3 regions of the Streptomyces sp. NPDC057617 genome follow, and region 3 is predicted to be linked to each of the others. Evidence: riboswitches for the same ligand, from Rfam matches in the RefSeq annotation. Region 3 holds a riboswitch; each other region holds the start of a gene.
What was found. A riboswitch is a leader RNA that binds a small molecule or an ion and turns the genes downstream of it on or off. The one in region 3 is predicted to bind cobalamin.
Positions count from the first base shown of each region.

Region 1 (7,351 bases), on a different contig from region 3:
CCGAGTTCTCGGCGGGCAACAGCCCCTTCGTGCACGCCTTCGAGACGATGGGCATCCCCCTCGCGGCCGGCATCGTCAACTTCGTCGTCCTGACCGCCGCGCTCTCCTCCTGCAACTCCGGGATGTACTCGACCGGCCGGATGCTGCGCGACCTCGCCGCCAACAGCGAGGCGCCCAAGGCCTTCGGCAGGCTCAACTCCCGCAAGACGCCCGCCCTCGCCATCACCGTCTCCGTCGTACTGATGGGGATCGGCGTGGTCCTCAACTACGTCGTCCCGGAGAAGGCGTTCGGCTATGTGACCTCGGTGGCCACCGCGGCCGGCATCTGGACCTGGATGATGATCCTGATCAGCCATATCCGCTACCGCCGCGCCGTGGAGGCCGGGAGGCTGCCCGCCTCGTCGTTCCCCGCCCCCGGCGGCGCGCTGTTCAGTTGGGTCGCGCTGGCCTTCCTGGCGCTGGTGACCTGTCTGATCGCGTACGACAAGGACGCGCGGATCTGTCTGTATGTGGCGGCCGTGTGGGCGGTGGGGCTGGCAGTCGGCTGGCAGACGCTGAAGCGGCGCGACCCGGCTGCTGTGCTGAAGGTCAGTGCAGCCGGCAAAACCAGCCCGTCCGGCGATTGAGACCAGCCCGTCCGGTAAATCCAGCCCGTCCGGCGATTGAGGACACCGCGTGGGCCGGCTCCGTCGTACCGGGGCCGGCCCACGCACGCGTACCAGGGCCCGCCCGCACCCCATCGCCCCGTTTATATTCTCTGCATGCTCACCATCACCCAGGCCCTGCACGACCAGATCGTCGCGCACGCGCGAGCCGACCACCCCGACGAGGCCTGCGGTGTCGTCGCGGGCCCCGCGGGCAGCGACCGGGCCGAGCGGTTCATCCCCATGCTCAACGCCGCGCGCTCGCCCACCTTCTACGAGTTCGACTCGGCCGATCTGCTCAAGCTCTACCGGGAGATGGACGACCGCGACGAGGAGCCGGTGATCATTTACCACTCCCACACCGCGACCGAGGCCTATCCGTCCCGTACGGACATCACCTACGCCAATGAGCCCGGCGCCCACTATGTGCTGGTCTCCACCGCGGACACCGACGGCGAAGGCCCCTTCCAGTTCCGCTCGTACCGGATCGTGGACGGCGAGGTCACCGAGGAGCCCGTCGAGATCGTCTGAGAGACTCGACGCAGAAACTTAGGCGGCAGGACCCAGGAAGCCGGTGCGAAACCGGCGCGGTCCCGCCACTGTGACCAAGCTCCGCTTGGCAGCCAGGAACTGACCTGCCGCCTTTCTCCCACCAGCCAGGGGACGCGGAAATCCCCCGGAGGAGGCCCTGTCGTGTCTGCCGTGCCCCGGCGCCGCCGCGCGTTCGCGCCCGCCGTCGTACCAGCCGTATCCGTCGCACTGGCCCTGCTGCCGCTCACGGCCTGCGGCGGCCCCACCGCCGACGGGTCCACGCAGGGGAAGCCCGCCGCGCCCGGCTTCCCGTACACCGTCACCAACTGCGGGGTGACGACCACGTATCAGGCGCCGCCGAAGCGCGTGGTCACCATGAACCAGCACGTCACCGAGATCATGCTCGCGCTCGGTCTGGAGAAGTCCCTGGTCGGCACCGCCTGGCTGGACGACCGGATCCTGCCCGCGTACGAGAAGGCGTACAAGAGCGTGCCGGTCCTCGCCGAGGAGTATCCCTCCAAGGAGAAACTCCTCGCTGCCGCACCCGACTTCGTGTACGGCGGGTACGCGAGCGCCTTCGACGCGAAGGACGGCCGTAGCCGCGACGACCTCAAGGCGGCCGGTATCAACACCCGGCTCAACCTGGAGAACTGCACGGACGGCCGGACCTCGATGGAGGACGTCTACCGCGAGGTCGAGGAGACCGGCCGTACTTTCGGCGTCCCGGAGCGCGCGAAGCGCTGGATCGCGGACGCGCGCGCCACGGTCGCGTCCACCGCGGGCGGACTGAAGGGCGTCAGGCCCGTGCCGGTCTTCGTGTACGACAGCGGCGACCGCACCGCGTTCACCGCGGGCGGCAAGGGCATCGGCAACGAGCTGATACGGCTGGCCGGCGGCCGCAATGTCTTCGCCGACCTCGACAAGTCCTTCGGCGACGCGACCTGGGAACAGGTCGTGGCCCGCCGCCCCGAGACCGTCGTCATCTACGACTACGGCTCGACGACGGTCGCCCAGAAGGAGAAGCGCCTCCTCGACGACCCGGCCCTGAAGGACATCCCGGCCATCAAGAACCGCAGCTTCGCGGTGATGCCGCTGTCGGACGTGGTCCTGGGCGTACGAGCGCCGGGCGCAATCGAACGCCTGGCAACCCAACTCCACCCGGCGCGGACGAAGTAACGTCCGATGCCCAGCGATCCCGAGCCTTCGCCGGCGGCGAAACCAGCCGGTCCGGCATTCGAGGACACCGCGGCAAAACCAGCCCGTCCGGCGTTTGAGGACACCGGGGTCCGGGGCGAAGCCCCGGTTTCGGGAAGGGGCGGGGTGGGGGAGAAGCCCGCCGCAGGCGCTCCCCGGAGCTCCGCCGGAACCGGCTCGGAGGCTTCGCCCACGCCCCCGGCCCCCGCCCGGCCGCAGCCCGGGGCCCGGCGGCTTCGCCTGCCCCTGGTTCTCGGCTGCCTCGCCGTCGCGCTCTGCGCCGCCGTCGTCGCCGCGCTCGCCCTCGGCTCCGTGTGGATTCCGCCCGGGCAGGTCGTCGCGGTCCTCACCGGGCGCGCGGAGCCCGGCCCGTTCCGGACCATCGTGCTCGATGTGCGGCTGCCGAGAGTGCTGCTGGGGGCCGTCGTCGGGGGCGGGCTGGCCGTCGTCGGGACCGTTCTCCAGGCGCTCGTACGGAACCGGCTCGCCGACCCCTTCCTGCTCGGGATCTCCTCCGGCGCCTCCACCGGTGCCGTGCTGGTCCTCGTGCTCGGCATCGGCGGCGGGGTGACCACCACCGTCGCGATGCCCGCCGCCGCCTTCGCCGGGTCGCTGCTCGCGCTGGCGCTGGTGTACGGGCTGGCCCGGCGCGGCTCCACGATGAGCGGGGGCGGGCTCGTCCTCGCCGGGGTGGCCGTCTCGTACATCCTCTCCGCGCTCACCACCCTGATCCTGGTCGTCTCCGCCAGGCCCGAGCACTTCCAGGAGGCCCTCTACTGGTCGCTGGGCGGCCTCGGCAGCGCCCGCTGGGCCACGCTCGTACCGCCCGCCGTCGCGCTCGTCGCGGGCACCGCCCTGCTCATGGCACTGGCCAGGCCGCTCGATCTGCTGCTGGCGGGGGAGGAGGGCGCGACCGTCCTAGGGCTCGACACCTCGCGCTTCCGGGCCGCGGTCTTCGTACTCGCCTCCCTGGTCACCGCCGTGATGGTCGCCGCGAGCGGCGCGGTCGGCTTCATCGGGCTGCTGGTGCCGCACGCCGCGCGGATGGCCGTCGGCGCCGGGCACCGGGCGCTGCTGCCGGTCGCCGCGCTGGCCGGGGCGGTCGCGCTGGTCGTCGCCGACCTCGCGGCCCGTACCGTCGCCGCGCCCCAGGACATCCCGGTCGGCGTCCTGACCGCGCTCATCGGCGGTCCGGTGTTCCTGTGGCTGATGCGCCGCCGCCCGGAAGGAGCCCCGGAGTGAGCAACGAGAGCAACCGTACGAGCAGGCCTACGAGCGGCCGTACGAGCACCCGCACCGGAGAGCAACCAGCCGCCGCCGAGCTGCGCGTCGAAGCCCTCTCGTACGAGACCGACGGCCGCCTCCTCGTCGACCGTGCCGAACTGACCGCCGCCCCCGGCGAGACCGTCGGACTCGTCGGCCCCAACGGCAGCGGCAAGACCACCCTGCTCCGCTGCGTGTACGGAACGCTCCGCCCCACGGCCGGACGCGCCCTCCTCGACGGCGATGACCTGCACACCATGGCCCCCAAGGCCCGCGCCCGCCGTGTCGCCGCGGTCCCGCAGGACGGCGGGGTCGACTTCGAGCTGACCGTCCGCGAAGTCGTCGCCATGGGCCGCTCGCCCCACAAGCGCTTCTGGGAGGCCGACACCGCCGCCGACACCACACTCGTCACCGCCGCCCTCGACCGGGTCGGCAGCGCCCCGCTCGCCGACCGGGCCTTCCCGTCCCTCTCCGGCGGCGAGCGGCAGCGCGCGCTCATCGCCCGCGCCCTGGTGCAGCGGCCGGCCCTGCTCGTACTCGACGAACCGACCAACCACCTGGACATCCGCCACCAGCTCGATGTCCTCACCCTGATCAGCCGCTCGGGCACCACCAATCTGCTCGCCCTGCACGATCTGAATCTGGCCGCCTACTACTGCGACCGCATCCATGTCCTCCAGGCCGGCCGGATCGTGGCCTCGGGCCCGCCGGGCGCCGTGCTGACCCCCGAGCTGCTCGCGGAGGTGTACGGAGTGACGGCCGAGATCAGCACGCACCCGGTCACCGGCGCCCCCACCATCGTCTACGTCCCGTAGCTCCCGAGACGTGGCCTCCGGCCCGTAGCTCCCGGCACCTACCCGACCCCGCAGCACGTGGCCGTCCACGTGACGTCCACGTGACGAACGTCCACGGTCCGCCATACGAGATCACATGCCGGGCCGCGGACCGGGAATCGATACGATGAACCCATGGTTTTCCCTGACGTGAGCGACAAGACGCCGAGCACCCCGCTGCTCGTGGCGCGGCTGCACGTCGACCTGTGCCGCCTCGCCAGCGCCATCTGTCCCGGCGGCGCGGTCCTCCCCGCCGGCCGCGCAGGCTGAGCGACGGCCGCGAGCGCCGCCCGCCGTACCCGTCCGTACCGCTTCACCCCCTCGCGCGGGGGCCCGAGCCGCGCGCCCGCCACGCCATCTCCCGACAGGAGCCCACGCCATGGCCATCGAGGTCCGCATCCCGACCATCCTCCGCACCTACACCGACGGCGCGAAGGCCGTCGAGGGCACCGGCGACACGCTCTCCGAGCTGTTCACCGACCTCGAAACCCGGCACGCCGGAATCCGGGAGCGGCTCATCGACCCCGCCGCGGGCGACCAGCTCCGCCGGTTCGTCAACGTCTACCTCAACGACGAGGACGTCCGCTTCCTCGACGGAGTCGCCACCAAGCTCGCGGACGGCGACAGTGTCACCATCCTCCCGGCGGTGGCCGGCGGGGCGCTCGAATCGAACCCGGCCTGATGCGGTACGACTCCCCGCTGGTGGCGGTCGGCAACACGCCCCTGGTACGGCTTCCCAGGCTGTCCCCGTCGGACGACGTACGGATCTGGGCCAAGCTGGAGGACCGCAACCCCACCGGCTCCGTCAAGGACCGGCCCGCCCTGCACATGGTCGAGCAGGCCGAGAAGGACGGGCGGCTCACCCCGGGCTGCACCATCCTGGAACCCACCAGCGGCAACACCGGTATCTCGCTCGCCATGGCGGCCCGCCTCAAGGGCTACCGCATCGTCTGCGTCATGCCGGAGAACACCTCCCAGGAGCGGCGCGACCTGCTGACGATGTGGGGCGCGGAGATCATCTCGTCCCCGGCGGCGGGCGGCTCCAACACGGCGGTACGGGTGGCCAAGGAACTGGCGGCCGAGAACCCGGACTGGGTGATGCTCTACCAGTACGGCAACCCCGACAACGCGGGCGCGCACTACGCCACCACCGGCCCCGAGATCCTCGCCGACCTGCCGTCCGTCACACACTTCGTGGCGGGGCTCGGCACGACCGGCACGCTGATGGGCGTCGGACGGTTCCTGCGCGAGCAGAAGCCCGACATCAAGATCGTCGCCGCGGAGCCGCGCTACGACGACCTCGTGTACGGGCTGCGCAACCTCGACGAGGGCTTCGTGCCCGAGCTGTACGACGCGTCCGTCCTCACCACCCGCTTCTCCGTCGGCTCGGCCGACGCGGTCGCCCGTACCCGTGAACTGCTCCAGCAGGAGGGCATCTTCGCGGGCGTCTCGACCGGCGCCGCGCTGCACGCCGCGATCGGTGTCGGCCGCAAGGCGGTCAAGGCTGGCGAGAGCGGGGACATCGTCTTCGTCGTCGCGGACGGCGGCTGGAAATATCTGTCCACGGGCGTCTACACGGCGGCCACCACGGAAGAGGCCATCGAGACGCTGCACGGCCAGCTCTGGGCGTAGCGGCGTAGCTCCGTAGCGCGTAGCGCCTGGCGCGCGTACCGACGGCCCCCGGGCCCGGGTCCCCGGCGCTCATGGCCGGAACACCCCGGGCGGGTCTCATGGCCCGGCGCCATGCCCGTACCCCCGCCCCGTACCCGCCGTACCGGACCGCACACCCGGCCCCCCGCCCGATCCGGGCGGGGGGCCGGGGCCGTCTCCAGGTCTTCTCCAGGCCGTCCCCAGCGTGTCTCCGGCGCCGCAAGACCCCGCCGTGGCAGTCCATCCGAACCGGTGACAGCGCAGGTGAGTTCTCCCACAACGGACCGTCGTGGAGGAGCGACCAGCCCTTTCGCGCTTTACGCTCGACAAACCGCACAACCCCCGTCGCCCCCCTTCCACGCCACGGAGGTTCACGCTCCATGAAGCTCACCGTCGTCGGCTGTTCGGGCTCGTTCCCCTCCGCGGGATCGGCCTGCTCCAGCTACCTCCTAGAGGCCGACGGCTTCCGGCTGCTGCTCGACATGGGTAATGGCGCCCTTGGCGAGCTGCAGCGCCATGTTGGTCTCTACGACCTCGACGCCATCTTCCTCAGCCATCTCCACGCGGACCACTGCATCGACATGTGCGGCTATTTCGTAGCCCGCTACTACCGGTTCGACGGCGGACGCTGCGACGCGATCCCGGTGTACGGGCCCGAGGGCACCGAGCAGCGCCTCACCACGGCCTACGCGGACACGCCGACGGACAAGTCCATGAGCGAGGTGTTCGACTTCCACACGCTCAAGCCGGGCTCCTTCGACATCGGCCCCTTCTCGGTCCGTACGGAGAAGGTCTCGCACCCCATAGAGACCTTCGCCATCCGGGTCGAACACGGCGGCCGGTCCCTCACCTACTCCGGGGACACCGGGGTCTGCGAGCCGCTGGTCGAGCTGGCGGAGGACACCGATCTGTTCCTGTGCGAGGCGGCCTTCACATACGGCAAGGAGGACATCCCCGGCCTGCACCTCAACGGCCGCGAGGCAGGCGCCCACGCCGCCCGCGCCCGGGCGCGCCGGCTCGTCCTCACCCATGTCCCGCCGTGGACGGACGGCGAACAGAACCTGGCCGACGCGCGCGCGGTGTACGGAGGCCCGGCGGAACTGGCCGTTCCGGGCGCGGTGTACGAGATCTGACCGGCCGCCAGCGCATCTGACCGGGCGGCCGGTGCCGGACGGGCGTACGGTCGGCCCGTCCGGCGGATGGACTGGAGGCCTGGAGGCCTGCTACTTGGCCTCG
Region 1 is NZ_JBHVGV010000006.1:388,376-395,726, reverse strand. It holds gene ACFU9P_RS18070 (amino acid permease) at 1-626, shown strand, start outside; gene ACFU9P_RS18065 (Mov34/MPN/PAD-1 family protein) at 762-1,175, shown strand; cobalamin riboswitch at 1,171-1,298, shown strand; gene ACFU9P_RS18060 (ABC transporter substrate-binding protein) at 1,347-2,351, shown strand; gene ACFU9P_RS18055 (FecCD family ABC transporter permease) at 2,496-3,611, shown strand; gene ACFU9P_RS18050 (ABC transporter ATP-binding protein) at 3,692-4,447, shown strand; gene ACFU9P_RS18045 (putative leader peptide) at 4,601-4,735, shown strand; gene ACFU9P_RS18040 (MoaD/ThiS family protein) at 4,845-5,147, shown strand; gene ACFU9P_RS18035 (PLP-dependent cysteine synthase family protein) at 5,147-6,097, shown strand; gene ACFU9P_RS18030 (MBL fold metallo-hydrolase) at 6,496-7,248, shown strand; gene ACFU9P_RS18025 (PTS transporter subunit EIIC) at 7,339-7,351, opposite strand, start outside.
Region 1: it holds a riboswitch for cobalamin, as region 3 does, so the genes downstream of both, ACFU9P_RS18060 (ABC transporter substrate-binding protein) here and ACFU9P_RS32130 (cobalamin biosynthesis protein) in region 3, are expected to answer to the same signal.

Region 2 (7,351 bases), on a different contig from region 3:
GCAGGGCGCCGGGATCGGCGGCGCGGCCCTGGGCGGCGCGCTGATCGCGCTGTTCGGGCCGGGCTGGGTCCTCGCCATCGACGCCGCCGCCTTCCTGGTCGCGGGGTCGATGCGCGCCTTCCTCGATGTGAGCCATATACCGCCGCGCGGGCCGGGCGAGGGGATGCTCGCCGATCTGCGGGACGGCTGGCGGGAGGTCACCGGCCGGCCCTGGCTGTGGAGCATCGTCGTCCAGTTCGCGGTGGTCAACGCGATGGTCTCGGCGGCCGAGGCGGTGTACGGGCCGCTGGTCGCCCGGGACGAACTCGGCGGTCCGGGCCCCTGGGGCCTGGCGCTGGCGGCCTTCGGCGCGGGTACGGTCGGCGGCGCGCTGCTGATGATGCGCTGGCGCCCGCGCCGGATGCTGCTCGCGGGCACCCTCGGTGTCTTCCCGCTGGCCCTGCCCTCGGCCGGGCTCGCGGTGCCGCTGCCCGTCGTGGGGCTGGCGGTGGTGATGTTCCTGACGGGCGTCTCCGTCGAGGTCTTCGGTGTCTCGTGGATGACCTCGCTGCACCAGGAGATCCCGGAGGACAAGCTGTCCCGCGTGTCCGCCTACGACTGGCTGGGCTCGGTCGGCATGATTCCGCTGGCCACGGCGCTCGCGGGCCCGGCGGAGAGCGCCTTCGGACGGAGTACGGCGCTGTGGGGCTGCTCGGCGCTGATCGTCCTGCTGACGGCGGCGGTCCTGACCGTCCCCGATGTACGGCGACTGACCCGCCGTACATCGGAGAAGACCGGGGCGGCCGCCGCGCGGACCGCCCCGGATCCGGTCTCACCGGACGAGGTGAGACCGGCCTGAGGCCCCGGGGCGGCCGAGCCGGCCAGGAGCCGTCCGGGAGACCGCCGGTTAGGAGACCAGCCCCCGGGTGCGCCGGGCCGCGGCGACCAGGTTCTCCAGGGACGTACGTACCTCCGCCCAGCTCCGGGTCTTCAGCCCGCAGTCGGGGTTGACCCACAGCCGCTCCGGCGGGATCGCCTCAAGTCCCTCGGCCAGCAGGGCGGTCATCTCCTCGGCCGAGGGCACCCGTGGCGAGTGGATGTCGTACACCCCGGGTCCCGCCTCGCGCGGATAGCCCGCCGCCGCCAGTTCGCCGGCGACCCGCATACCGGAACGGGCCGCCTCCAGGCTGATCACATCGGCGTCCAGATCCTCGATCGCCGGGAGGATGTCGCCGAACTCCGCGTAGCACATGTGCGTATGGATCTGGGTGTCCGGACGGACCCCGGAGGTCGTCAGCCGGAACGCCTCGGTGGCCCAGTCCAGATACGCCGGCCGGTCCGCCGCGCGCAGGGGCAGGGTCTCGCGCAGGGCCGGTTCGTCGACCTGGATCACGGCCGTACCCGCCGCCTCCAGATCCGCCACCTCGTCCCGCAGCGCGAGCGCCACCTGCCGGGCGGTCGCGCCGCGCGGCTGGTCGTCGCGGACGAACGACCAGGCCAGCATGGTGACGGGCCCGGTCAGCATTCCCTTGACGGGCCGGGTGGTCAGCGACTGTGCGTACGAGATGGTGTCCACGGTCATCGGGGCGGGCCGGGAGACATCCCCCGCGAGGACCGGCGGCCGGACATAGCGGGTGCCGTACGACTGGACCCAGCCGTGCCGGGTGACCAGGAATCCGGTGAGGCGCTCGGCGAAGTACCGCACCATGTCGTCGCGTTCGGGCTCGCCGTGCACCAGGACATCGATGCCGGACTTCTCCTGGAAGGCGATCACCTCGCGGATCTCGGCCCGGACGCGCTCGTCGTAGTGAGCCATGTCCCGCCGCCCCGCCCGCAGTTCGGCGCGGGCGGTGCGCAACTCGGCGGTCTGCGGGAACGATCCGACGGTCGTCGTCGGCAGTGGCGGCAGTCCGAGCCGCTCGTGCTGCGCGGCGGCGCGCTCGGTGTACGGCTGCTCCCGGCGGGCGTCCGCGTCCGTCACGGCCGCGCAGCGGGCCCGTACGACGGGATCGTGGGTGACGCCAGAGGAGGTCCGGGACGCCAGATCGGCGCGGTTCGCCGCCAGCCGGGCGGCGACGGTGTCCGTGCCCCGTGCGAGACCGCGGGCGAGGGTGACGACCTCGTCGGTCTTCTGGCGGGCGAAGGCCAGCCAGCGGGTGAGCAGCGGATCGAGATCCTTCTCGGCTGCGGTGTCCAGCGGGACGTGGAGCAGCGAGCAGGATGTCGACACATCGACCCGCTCGGCGAGACCGAGCAGGGTCGCGAGGGTGGTCAGCGAGGCCGCGAGATCGTTGATCCACACATTGCGCCCGTCCACCACCCCGGCGACGAGGCGCTTGCCGGGCAGTCCGCCGACCGCCGCGAGATCGGCGAGATTGGCGGCGGCGGGGCCGGTGAAGTCCAGCGCGAGCCCCTCCACGGGCGCCTTCGCCAGTACGGGCAGGGCCTCGCCGAGCCGGTCGAAGTACGAGGCGACCAGCAGCCGGGGCCGGTCGGTCAGCGCGCCGAGGCGGCGGTAGGCGCGGGCGACCGCGTCCAGTTCGGCGGGCGTACGGTCCTGGACCAGGGCGGGCTCGTCGAGCTGTGCCCACTCGGCGCCGGCCGCCCGCAGATCGGCCAGCACTTCCGCGTACACCGGAAGCAGCCGGTCGAGCAGGGTGAGCGGCTCGAATCCGGCGGCCACCCCGGGCGCGGGCTTGGCGAGCAGCAGATAGGTGACGGGGCCGAGCAGCACCGGCCGGGCGCCGGTGTGGCCGAGCGCGAGGGCCTCGCGCAGCTCGCCGCTCTGCTTCGCGGAGTCGGCGCTGAAGACCGTGTCCGGGCCCAACTCGGGGACGAGATAGTGGTAGTTGGTGTCGAACCACTTGGTCATCTCCAGCGGCGCGGCGTCCTGGGCGCCACGCGCCATGGCGAAGTAGCCGCCGAGCGCGTCGGCCTCGACGGCGGCCCGGTGCCTGGCCGGGACCGCGCCGACCATGACGCTGGTGTCGAGCACATGGTCGTAGTACGAGAAGTGGCCGGTGGGCACTTCGTCGAGTCCGGCGCCGGCCAGTTCGCGCCAGGTGTCGCGGCGCAGCCCGGCGGCGGTCTCCCGCAGCGCGTCCGCGGTGACCCGGCCCTTCCAGTACCCCTCGATCGCCTTCTTCAGTTCCCGGTCGGCGCCCTGGCGGGGGTAGCCATGGACGGTGGACCTGGGCATGGGCGCGGGCCTCTGACCCGGCCGGTCCGACCGGGATGCCGCGGCTGCGGACGTGGGTGTCACGGGACTCTCCTTCGCGAGTCGTACGGGAACGATCCCGGCGGAACTCGTGTGCAGCGAAGGAACGGAGGCCGGGGCGGGTGCCGCACACCATGTGCCGCACTGCCATGTGCGGCGCACATATATGCCGTGCACCTATGTGCTGTGCAGCCATGTGCCGCGCAGCCATGTGCCGCGCAGCTATGTGCGACGCAGCCATGTTGCGTACCGCCATGTGCGACGCAGCCATGTGGCGCGCGCCCGCCCGTATCCGCCGACCCGCCCACGAGGTCACCGAGATCTCCGTGCGCGGTCCTCGCACACGGGCAGTGGCAGGTCTTCGGACTCGCGGGCGCGCCTCGTGGCCGTACGCGATGTGCGTACGCGGACAAGGCACCTACTGGCCGTCGCTTCCCGGACGCGGTGCGTCCAGTGCGTATGACGGCGGTCGTTCCCACTCACCGCTGCGGGGCAGTCCCGGATTCCCACCGGGTTCCCTCTTGCGACGCGCCTGCCTGGCGGGCAGGGCGAACCGACTGCGCGTCCAGCATAGGTCCGGAACGCGACCTGCTCGAAACGTGGGTCCTGAATACTGGCGCCATGGTCCACGAAGACGAACCGGTACTGCTCGGCCGGGCGGGCCGTACCGCCCGTATCACGCTCAACCGGCCCCGCGCGCTCAACGCCCTCACCCACCCCATGGTGCTGCGGATCTCCGAGGCGCTCGCCCGGTGGGAGGACGACGAGAGTGTGACGGCGGTGATCATCTCGGGCGCCGGCGAGCGCGGGCTGTGCGCCGGCGGCGACATCCGCGCGATCCATGAGGACGCGCGCACCGGCGGCGCCGCCTCACCCGCCTTCTGGCGCGACGAGTACCGGCTCAACGCCCGGATCGCCCGCTTCCCCAAGCCCTATGTGGCGCTGATGGACGGCATTGTGATGGGCGGCGGCGTCGGTGTGTCGGCGCACGGCACCGTCCGGATCGTCACCGAACGGTCGGCGGTCGCCATGCCCGAGACCGGCATCGGCCTCGTCCCCGATGTCGGTGGCACGTATCTCCTCTCGCGCGCGCCGGGCGAGTTGGGCACCCATCTCGCCCTCACAGGGCGGGCGGTGGGCGCGGCCGACGCACTGCTCTGCGGCCTCGCGGATCACTTCGTACCCTCGGAGCGGCTGGACGCCGTACGGACCGCCCTCGCCGGCCCCGACGTACGCGAGGCGGCGCACGTCACCGAAACGGTACGGGGGTACGGGACGGCCGCGCCCGAGGGCCAACTCGCCGCGGACCGTGAGTGGATCGACCCCTGCTACGCGGCCGGCACGGTCGAGGAGATCGTCGAGCGGCTGCTCGCCACCGGTCTGCCCGCGGCGAAGGAGGCCGCCGAGACGATCCTGACCCGGTCGCCCACCGCGCTCAAGGCGACGCTCGAAGCGCTGCGCCGGGCCCGTCCGCTGCCGACGCTGGAGGAGGCGCTCGACCAGGAGTACCGGGCCTCGTGTGCCGCGCTGGCGACGCCCGATCTGCTGGAGGGGATCAGGGCGCAGGTCATCGACAAGGACCGCAGGCCGCGCTGGTCACCGAAGGAGCTGGCGCAGGTCACGGAGGCGGATGTGGCGCGGTTCTTCGCCCCGCCGCCGGGCGGCGACCTCGGACTGGCGGCCGGGGTCTGACAGAAGCGTGAGGGGTGCGGTCAGCGGCGGAGGTGGTGGCGCTTGCGCCAGGCGACCACCGCCGCGACCAGCCCGCTGACCACGATGAACCCCATCGCGGCCAGGAACACCGGCGAGGTCGGCGAGGCGGCCCGGCTGCCCGCGACCACATACGCCGCGTTGTTGGGGACCGAACCGATCAGGGTCGCCAGCAGGAACGGTGTCCACCGCATCCGGGAGACGGCCGCACCGTAGTTGATCGGGGCGAACGGCACACCGGGGAAGAGCCGGATGATCAGCATCGACCGGAAGCTGTGGGTGCTGAGCTGACGGTCTATCGCCTTCAGCCAGCGGCCCCGCAGCAGCGGGCGGAGCGCGTCCTGGCCGAGGAGGCGCCCGAGCCCGAAGGACATGGCCGCGCTCAGCACCGTCCCGGCCAGCGCGGCGACCAGCCCGAGGTACGAGCCGAGGAGCGCGCCGGAGGCGATGTTGAGCAGCGGGCGCGGTACGAACGCCGTGGCGCACAGCCCGTACCCCACGGTGAACAGCACCACGGCGACGCCTCCGCCGACACGCGGCAGCCAGCCGTCGGAGAGCAGCTTCTGCGGCTCGTACAGCAGCACCACCGTGGCCGCGGCGCCGAGCAGCACCACGAGAACGGCGAATCTCGCCCAGGGCGAGAGGAGTGCCCGGTAGCAACGGAGCGCGAGGCTTCGCGAGGACCGGGGGGCGGTGTCGAGCACGCGGGGAGCGTAACCGACGAAGATGTCCGGTCGCCGGGGACCAGGTGACGGACGCCTCCCGTCCGGCGCGTGTCCGGCGCAACCCGGGCACACCGGGCCGAAGAACGCGCCGGTCAGCCGCGCCTCGGCCGGTCCCACGGCTGGAGTCGGCCAACTGCGGCCCGGCGGAAAATCGTTCGACGCATCGGCCGGGCCTGGGCGAGGATCTGGGACATGGTCCGGTACGCCTTCCCCGCAGCGCCGTCCGCAGTCGCGGACGCGCCGGAGGCTGCCGTCTTCCTCGTGGCGTGCACGGCCGCGCCTGTCGCACCCGCCGCGGCCGTTGTCGCGGCGGATGCCTTCGCGGCGGCAGCGGATGCCGCAGCGGCATTCGCCGCGGCAGCGTCCTCCGGCGGCGCCCGAAGCTGACCCTTCCCGGATCGTCCGGCGGACCCCGCAGGGGGAGGGTCGGCAAGGCCCGGGGGTCCCTCTCAGCTTCGAGTTCCGGGAAGGAACCAGCGAACCATGCCCAAGACGGCATACGTGCGCACCAAGCCGCACCTGAACATCGGCACCATGGGCCATGTCGACCACGGCAAGACCACCCTGACCGCCGCCATCACCAAGGTCCTCAGCGCCCGCGGGACCAGCTCCTTCGTACCGTTCGACCGGATCGACCGGGCCCCGGAGGAGGCCGCCCGCGGGATCACCATCAACATCTCGCACGTCGAGTACGAGACGGACACCCGGCACTACGCCCATGTGGACATGCCGGGCCACGCCGACTACATCAAGAACATGGTGACCGGCGCGGCCCAGCTCGACGGGGCGATCCTCGTCGTCTCCGCGCTCGACGGGATCATGCCGCAGACCGCCGAGCACGTCCTGCTCGCCCGCCAGGTCGGCGTCAACCACATCGTCGTCGCTCTCAACAAGGCCGACGCGGGTGACGACGAGCTGACCGACCTGGTCGAGCTGGAGGTGCGCGAGCTGCTCACCGAGCACGGGTACGGCGGTGACGCGGCGCCCGTCGTCCGGGTGTCGGGGCTGCGTGCCCTGGAGGGCGACCCGCGCTGGACCGCGGCCGTGGAGGCGCTGCTCGACGCCGTCGACACGTATGTGCCGATGCCCGTCAGGTACACGGACGCGCCGTTCCTGCTCCCGGTGGAGAACGTGCTCACCATCACCGGGCGCGGCACGGTCGTCACCGGGGCCGTCGAGCGCGGCACGGTACGGGTCGGTGACCGGGTGGAGGTGCTGGGCGCCGGCGCGGAGACGGTGGTCACCGGCCTGGAGACCTTCGGCAAGCCGATGGAGTCCGCGGAGGCCGGGGACAATGTCGCGCTGCTGCTGCGCGGGATGGAGCGGGACGCGGTGCGCCGGGGGCATGTGGTGGCGGCGCCGGGCAGTCTCGCACCGAGCAGGCGCTTCACCGCGCAGGTGTATGTGCTGTCGGCGCGCGAGGGCGGCCGTACGACGCCGGTCACCAGCGGATACCGGCCGCAGTTCTACATCCGTACCGCGGATGTGGTCGGCGACATCGACCTGGGCGAGGCGGCGGTGGCGCGCCCCGGGGACACGGTCGCGCTGACCGTGGAGCTGGGGCGTGACATCCCGCTGGAGCCGGGGCTCGGCTTCGCGATCCGCGAGGGCGGCCGTACCGTCGGCGCCGGTACGGTCACGTCGCTGCTCTGACGGCTCCCGCCGTCGCTCGCGCGGTCCGGGGGGCGACCTCCCCCCCCCAGGGGGGGGGGGGGAGAAA
Region 2 is NZ_JBHVGV010000009.1:364,687-372,037, forward strand. It holds gene ACFU9P_RS23825 (MFS transporter) at 1-838, shown strand, start outside; gene metE (5-methyltetrahydropteroyltriglutamate--homocysteine S-methyltransferase) at 887-3,178, opposite strand; cobalamin riboswitch at 3,531-3,769, opposite strand; gene ACFU9P_RS23835 (enoyl-CoA hydratase/isomerase family protein) at 3,818-4,888, shown strand; gene ACFU9P_RS23840 (TVP38/TMEM64 family protein) at 4,909-5,610, opposite strand; gene tuf (elongation factor Tu) at 6,115-7,284, shown strand.
Region 2: it holds a riboswitch for cobalamin, as region 3 does, so the genes downstream of both, metE (5-methyltetrahydropteroyltriglutamate--homocysteine S-methyltransferase) here and ACFU9P_RS32130 (cobalamin biosynthesis protein) in region 3, are expected to answer to the same signal.

Region 3 (7,351 bases):
TTGTGGGTCTCGGCCGCCAGATCGCGCTTGACCTGCTCCCAGCCCTCGCGCGCCGCCTCCTCGTTGGAGAGCTGGCTGTCGCGCTGCACCCAGGACCAGCCCTCGCCCATCTTGTGCCAGACGACGGGGCCGCCCTCGCCGCTCGCGCCCAGCACCGTCAGCGCCCGCTCCTCGCCGACCTTCCACTTCGCGGACTTGACGAACTGGAAGACCCCGACCGGCCATCCCTGGTTCCAGGCGCGCAGGGCGAGGCCGAAGGCCGCCGTCGACTTGCCCTTGCCCGGGCCGGTATGGACGAACACGAGCGGCCGGTTGCGGCGCTGGCGGGTGGTGAGACCGTCGTCCGGAACGGTTTCCGGCTGTCCCTTCGGCATTACGCGGCCCTCCTGGTGCGTCCGTTGCCTGCCGCTGTGCTTGCGGCTGCTGCTGTGCGTGCGGCTGTGCCTGCCGCTGTGTCCGGCTGTTGTGCGTCCCGCTGTACGGTCCGGTGTACGTCCCGCTGTGCGCCGCCGCGCTGTGCGTCCGCGCGCATGTCCCGTTGTACGTCCCTGACCAGGCCGGCGATGCTGTCGGCCCGCAGTTCGTCGAGGGTGATGGCCGCGCCCCCGAGCGCGGTGGCCAGCGAACCGGCCAGACCCAGCCGTACCGGCCCCGACTCGCAGTCCACGACCACCGAGGCCGTCCCCTCCGCCGCGTGCAGCCGGGCCGCGCGCTCCGCCAGCGCCACCGGACCGGGGCCGCCCGTCGCCCGTCCGTCCGTCACCACCAGCAGCAGCGGCCGGCGCGCGGGATCCCGCATCCGCTCCACGCGCAGCACGTCATGCGCCTTGAGCAGCCCGGCGGCCAGTGGCGTGCGCCCGCCCGTCGGCAGCGACTCCAGCCGGGCCGCCGCCGCGTCCACCGACGAGGTCGGCGGCAGCGCCACCTCCGCCTCCTTCCCCCGGAAGGTGACCAGACCGACCTTGTCGCGCCGCTGGTAGGCGTCCAGCAGCAGCGACAGCACGGCGCCCTTCACCGCGCTCATCCGCCGCCTGGCCGCCATCGACCCGGACGCGTCGACCACGAACAGCACGAGATTGCCCTCGCGCCCCTCGCGGGTCGCCTGCCGCAGATCGTCGCGGCGGACCACCAGGCCGGGGCCGCTGCGCCCGCGCGCCCGCTGGTGCGGGGCGGCCGCCCGTACGGTCGCGGAGAGATGCAGGCTGGTCAGGACGGACCTGGGGGTGCGCGCTCCGGTTGTCCTGCCGTGTTCGGTACGGGCCCGGGAACGGCGCCCGGCGGCGCCCTCGCCCAGCCCCGGCACGCTCAGCGCCTTCGTACGGAACGGCTCGGCGGCCCGTACGGCGGACTGCTCACGGGCACCGGCTCCCGCGCCCTGCGGCTGTGGTCGAGGCTCGGCTTCCACGGGCGTGTCGTCCTGGTCCGGCGCGGACTCCCGCGGTGTGTCGGTCCCTTCGGGCCTCTCGGGCGCCACGGGGTCCGGCTGCGGCTCCGGCTCCGGCGGAGTGCCACCGCCGCCGGACCCGTCGGGACCGCCGTTTCCGGGGCCGTTGTCCGGATCGTCGTCCCCACCGTTGCCGTTCTCTTCCTCGCCGCTCCCGTCGCTGCCGTCCTCTACCTCGTTCTCGAACTGCCCGAGCGTGTCGTCGAGTTTGTCCTCGTCGAGTCCCGGCGCGTCGAAGGGATTCCGGCGCCGCCGGTGCGGCAGCGCCAGCAGCGCGGCCCGCCGTACATCCTCGGCGTGTACGTCCGTACGCCCCGCCCACGCGGCCAGCGCCGCCGCGGTCCGTGCCATCACGATGTCCGCCCGCATCCCGTCCACCTCGAAGGCGGCACAGGTCGCGGCTATCCGCAGCAGCGCGGTGTCCCCGAGCCGCACCTCGGGCAGCAGGGCACGCGCCGCCACGATCCGCTCGCGCAGGGCGGTCTCCTCACCGGCCCAGCGCGCGGCGAACGCGGCCGGATCGTCGTCGTACGCGAGCCGCCGCCGTACGACCTCCACCCGCTGCTCCGGCTCCCGCGAGGCCGCGACCTCCACGGTGAGCCCGAACCGGTCGAGCAACTGCGGCCGCAGCTCGCCCTCTTCGGGGTTCATCGTCCCCACGAGCAGAAAGCGCGCGGCATGCCGTACGGAGACGCCCTCGCGCTCCACGTACGAGGCGCCCATGGCGGCGGCGTCCAGCAGAACGTCGATCAGATGATCGTGCAGAAGGTTGACCTCATCGACATACAGCACACCCCGGTGCGCGTCCGCGAGCAGCCCCGGCTCAAAGGCCTTCACGCCCTCCGCGAGCGCCCGTTCGATGTCCAGCGCCCCGACGAGCCGGTCCTCGGACGCGCCGACGGGCAGCTCGACCATCCTGGCGGGCCGCGACACACCCGGCTCGCTGCCGTGCGGCCCGTCAGGGCACCCCGCGTCCGGCGCGGCGGGATCGCAACTGAACCGGCATCCGGGCACCACCGCCAGCTCGGGCAGCAGCGCGGAAAGGGCCCGTACGGCCGTGGACTTCGCCGTGCCCTTCTCGCCGCGTACGAGCACACCGCCGACGGCGGGACTGACCGCGTTCAGCACCAGCGCGAGCCGCAGATCGTCCATCCCCACGACGGCGGTGAACGGATAAGGGGTGTTCATATGCTGATCGCTCCTTCGAGTGCGACGGTGCCGGTCACGAGCGCGGCGGTGCCGGTGGGCGGCGCCGGTACGGGGGCGGTCATGGAGCGCCCGGCGGAATGAAGGGCAGCCCGGCAGGCGCCCCCTCCTCGATCAGCCGCAGCAGCGCGTCCGTGTCCGCGTGCTCCTCGATGAGGTCACCGAGAAGGTCGAGCTGTTCCTCACGCAGCGCTCCGAAGCTGGTGCCGGGCGCGGGGACGAAGCGCCGGCCCGCCGCCCGCGCCACCTCCGTCAGGAACCGCCGCCGGAACGCGTCGCTCTCCAGCGCCCCGTGCCAGTGCGTGCCCTGGACCGGCCCCATCCGGCAGCCGTCCAGGGCCCGCCCCTCCGCGTCGGAGACAAAGGCGTCCCCTCCCCGTACGTCCGCGACACCGTGATGGATCTCGTACCCCTCCACCGCCTCACCGAGGGCGACCCCGGACGGTCTGGCCAGGGTCTTCGCGGGCTCGAACCGCACGCGTACGGGCAGCAGTCCCAGCCCCGCGACGGCGCCCGCCCGGGACTCCACCTCGTCGTCGATGTGCTCGCCGAGGATCTGGTAGCCACCGCAGATCCCCAGCACGGGGCGCCCCTCGGCGGCCCGCCGCGCCAGGGCGTCGGCGAGCCCGCGCTCCCGCAGCCAGGCCAGCGCCCGCACGGTGCCGCGGGTGCCCGGCACCACTACGAGGTCCGCGTCCGCCAGCTCCTCGGGCCGGTCCACGAACCGCACGACCACCCCCGGTTCCGCCGCCAGCGCGTCCACATCGGTGAAGTTGGACATCAGCGGTACGGCGCAGACCGCGACCCGCAGTACTTCCTCGCCGTACGGTCGCGCCGCCGGTGCCCCGCGCACGGCGCCGTTCCGGGAGACCCGCAGCCCGTCCTCCTCGTCGATGCCGAGGCCGTGCCGCCAGGGCAGCACCCCCAGCGTGGCGCGTCCGGTCAGACCGCGGAGCATCTCAAGGCCCGGCTCCAGCAGCGACACATCGCCCCGGAACTTGTTCACCAGATATCCCGCGACCAGCGCTTGGTCCTCCGGGCTCAGCAGTGCGGTCGTACCGAAGAACGAGGCGAAGACCCCGCCCCGGTCGATGTCGCCGACCACCATCACCGGCAGCCGCGCGGCCCGTGCGATGCCCATGTTCACAATGTCCGTACGGCGCAGATTGATCTCGGCGGGGCTGCCGGCGCCCTCGCAGATCACCGCGTCATGGGTGGCGCGCAGCTCCTCCAGGCACTCCAGGACGGGCCCGAGCAGGGCTTCCCGGCGCCCGCCGCGCAGTGCTGTGCCGGCCTGCGCTTCGCCGTTCGTCCCGGTTGTCCCGGGTGTTCCGAGTGTCCCGGCCGTACCGAAGAAACCCTTGGCGCTCAGCTCGCCCACCGGCCGCCCCATCAGCACCACTTGGCTGCTGCGGTCGCCACCGGGCTTCAGCAGTACGGGATTCATCAGCGCGGTCGGCTCCACCCGGGCCGCCTGCGCCTGCATCGCCTGCGCCCGCCCGATCTCCGCGCCCTCGCGCGTCACAAAGGAATTGAGCGACATGTTCTGCCCTTTGAAGGGCGCGACCTTCACCCCCCGGCGTACCAGCCACCGGCAGATCCCCGCCGTGACGACGCTCTTGCCCGCGTCCGAGGTGGTCCCGGCCACCAGCAGGCCACCGCCGAGCCCGCCCCGGCTCATCCGCGCCCCCATTGGTCGGCCGAGCCGATGGCCGTACGGTCTGCCGCGCCGTGTGTGGAGGCGGAGACGGAAGCGGTACGACGTATCGCGCCGTACGCGAACCGCCCCGCGATACAGGCCGCAAGGGCCAGCCCGCTCACCCGGCGCGACAGCCGTACCGCCCGCTCGATGTCGGTCGTCTTCACGGGCCGCCCCTCGCCGTTCAGCACGGGCCGGTGCTCCACCCGCCCGCCGTACGCCAGCGTCCCGCCGAGCCGTACGCCCAGCGCACCGGCGAACGACGCCTCCACCGGGCCCGCGTTGGGGCTCGGATGCTTCCGCGCGTCCCGCCGCACCGCCCGCAGTGCCCCGCGCGGATCGTCACCGGACACGACGGCCAGCGCGGCCGTCAGCCGGGCCCCGGGCCAGCCCGCCAGATCGTCGAGCCGGGCCGAAGCCCACCCGAACCTGCGATACGTGGCCGACTTGTGACCCACCATCGCGTCCAGGGTGTTCACGGCACGGAACCCCACGAGCCCCGGCACCCCCGCGACCGCACCCCACAGCAGCGCGCCCACAACGGCGTCCGAGGTGTTCTCGGCGACGGACTCCACGACGGCGCGGGCCAGCTCAGGACCGCTCAGGCTCTGCGGATCGCGCCCGCACAGATGCGGCAGCCGCTCCCTGGCCAGCTCGATGTCCCCGGCGTCGAGTGCCGCGCCGATGGCACGCGCCTCCCGGCCCAGGGACGTACCCCCGACCACGGACCAGGTGGCCACGGCGGTCAGCGCGACGGACGCGATACGGCCTGTCCTCGCGCCGCCCGTGCCCTCGGCGGCCCGGGTGGCGAGGAGCGCGAGGCCGACGGCGCCTCCGGCGCACACCAGGGTGTGCAGCGCGCCCCAGCCGCGGTGGTCGTGCCACAGCGCACGCTCGACGGCCCCCGCCGCCCGGCCGAACGCGGCCACCGGATGGCCACGTTGCGGATCGGCGAACAGCCGGTCGCCCAGAAGGCCGGCGGTGGCGCCGTACGCGAAGACCCGCTCGGCGGCCGAACCGCCACCGCGCACGGCGGACGAACCGCTGCCAGGCATGGCGACTTGTCCTCACTCAGGGTCCGCGCCCCGGCTCGACGTGGTGCGGCGGCGAGAGTTCCTGGCTCCTGGGACAGGGCTCCCAGTGACAGTGGCGGGACCGCGCCGGATTCGCACCGGCTTCCTCTTCTGCCGCCGTAAATGGCCCCGGCAGTCCACCACGCTGCGCAAACACCCGTCAACTCATCCTTGACCTGCGACGGGACAGTGTGCGGAGCCCCACACCGGCCGTGGTCCCGGTGGGAACGGCCCCGGAGCGGATCGGACGACGGTCAGGCGACGATCAGCCGGATCCCGTACGCCACGGCCGCCACACAGAGCGCGAAGCAGGCATACGCGCCCGCCCGCGCCAGCCCCGCCGTACCGGCTCCGCCCCGCCCGGTGGTGGCGGTGGCGGACTCGTACTTGGCGAGCCCCACCACGCCCAGGGTGAACAGGCCCACGAGCCCGACGGTCGCCGCCAGACTGACCCCGAAGACGGAACCGAGCGCCGCCCAGTCGATCTTTATGTCCATCTCGCTTTCCTTCCCTACGCCGTGGCGGTGGTCAGACCCGGGCGGTGCGCGCCGGTTCGCCCGTGCTGCCCGGAGGCGCCGGGATGGTGGTCGACAGGTCCCCCGGGGCTGCGGGCGAGGTGACGGCCGGGGCGGTCATGACACCCAGCTCCCCGGCCGCGGTCTCGTTGACATTGGTGTGGTCGACCGGGCGGCGGCGCGCGGCGAGCCAGATCGCGCCCGACAGCACGACCAGCGACGCGGCGACGACCGAGACACCCCAACTGCCCTGCCCGGTCAGGAACTCCGCGCCCGCGGCGACCAGCCCTGCGGCGGGCAGCGTCAGTCCCCAGGCCGCGAACATCCGGCCCGCGGTGGACCAGCGGACCGTACCGCCCCGGCGCCCGAGCCCTGCACCCATCACCGCGCCCGAGCAGGACTGCGTGGTGGAGAGCGAGAAGCCCAGATGCGAGGAGGCCAGGATGACGGTCGCGGCACTGGTCTGGGCGGCGAAGCCCTGCTGCGGCCGGAGATCGGTCAGGCCGGTGCCCATGGTGCGGATGATGCGCCAGCCCCCGAGATACGTGCCGAGCGCGATCGCCGTACCGGCGGAGACGATCACCCACAGCGGCGGATTGGAACCGGGGGCGAGGACGCCGCCGGTGACCAGCGCCAGCGTGATGACCCCCATGGTCTTCTGTGCGTCATTGGTGCCATGGGCGAGGGAGACCAGCCCGGCCGAGGCGATCTGTCCGGCGCGATAGCCCTTGGCGGTGGCCCGGTCGTCGGTGCGGCGGCCGATCCGGTACGTCAGCCTCGTGGCGAGCAGGGCCGCCAGACCCGCGACAACGGGCGCGGCCAGCGCGGGAATCAGCACCTTGGTGACGACGACACCGCCATTGACCCCGGAGGTGCCGACCGACATCAGGGTCGCGCCGATCAGTCCGCCGAACAGCGCGTGCGACGAACTCGACGGCAGCCCGAGCAGCCAGGTGAGCAGGTTCCAGAGGATGGCGCCGACCAGCGCCGCGAAGATCACCTCGGTCCTGATGCCGTTCTCGTTGATGAGCCCGCCGGAGATCGTCCTGGCCACCTCCACGGAGAGGAACGCGCCGACCAGGTTCAGCACGGCCGACATGGCCACCGCGGTCCGGGGTTTCATCGCGCCGGTCGAGATGGTCGTCGCCATCGCGTTGGCGGTGTCATGGAAACCGTTGGTGAAATCGAACACGAGCGCCGTCACGATCACGATCCCGAGCAGCAGTGTGATGTGTTCCATGTACCCAGTACCCAGGCAATCGTGTGGGGTCGGTGGCCTCGGTGAACGTAGGGAGTCAGGGTGAACGGAAGATGAACTCCGGGCGCCTTTACGGTGTCCCGAATCGGCGCCGTGTGCCTCCGTTCGAGTGTCCCGGAGATCGGTGCGCGCCCGGGCCGGCGCTGCTGGCAGGAT
Region 3 is NZ_JBHVGV010000018.1:62,394-69,744, reverse strand. It holds gene cobO (cob(I)yrinic acid a,c-diamide adenosyltransferase) at 1-374, opposite strand, end outside; gene ACFU9P_RS32140 (putative cobaltochelatase) at 374-2,632, opposite strand; gene ACFU9P_RS32135 (cobyric acid synthase) at 2,712-4,331, opposite strand; gene ACFU9P_RS32130 (cobalamin biosynthesis protein) at 4,328-5,404, opposite strand; cobalamin riboswitch at 5,437-5,579, opposite strand; gene ACFU9P_RS32125 (hypothetical protein) at 5,677-5,913, opposite strand; gene ACFU9P_RS32120 (anion permease) at 5,951-7,177, opposite strand.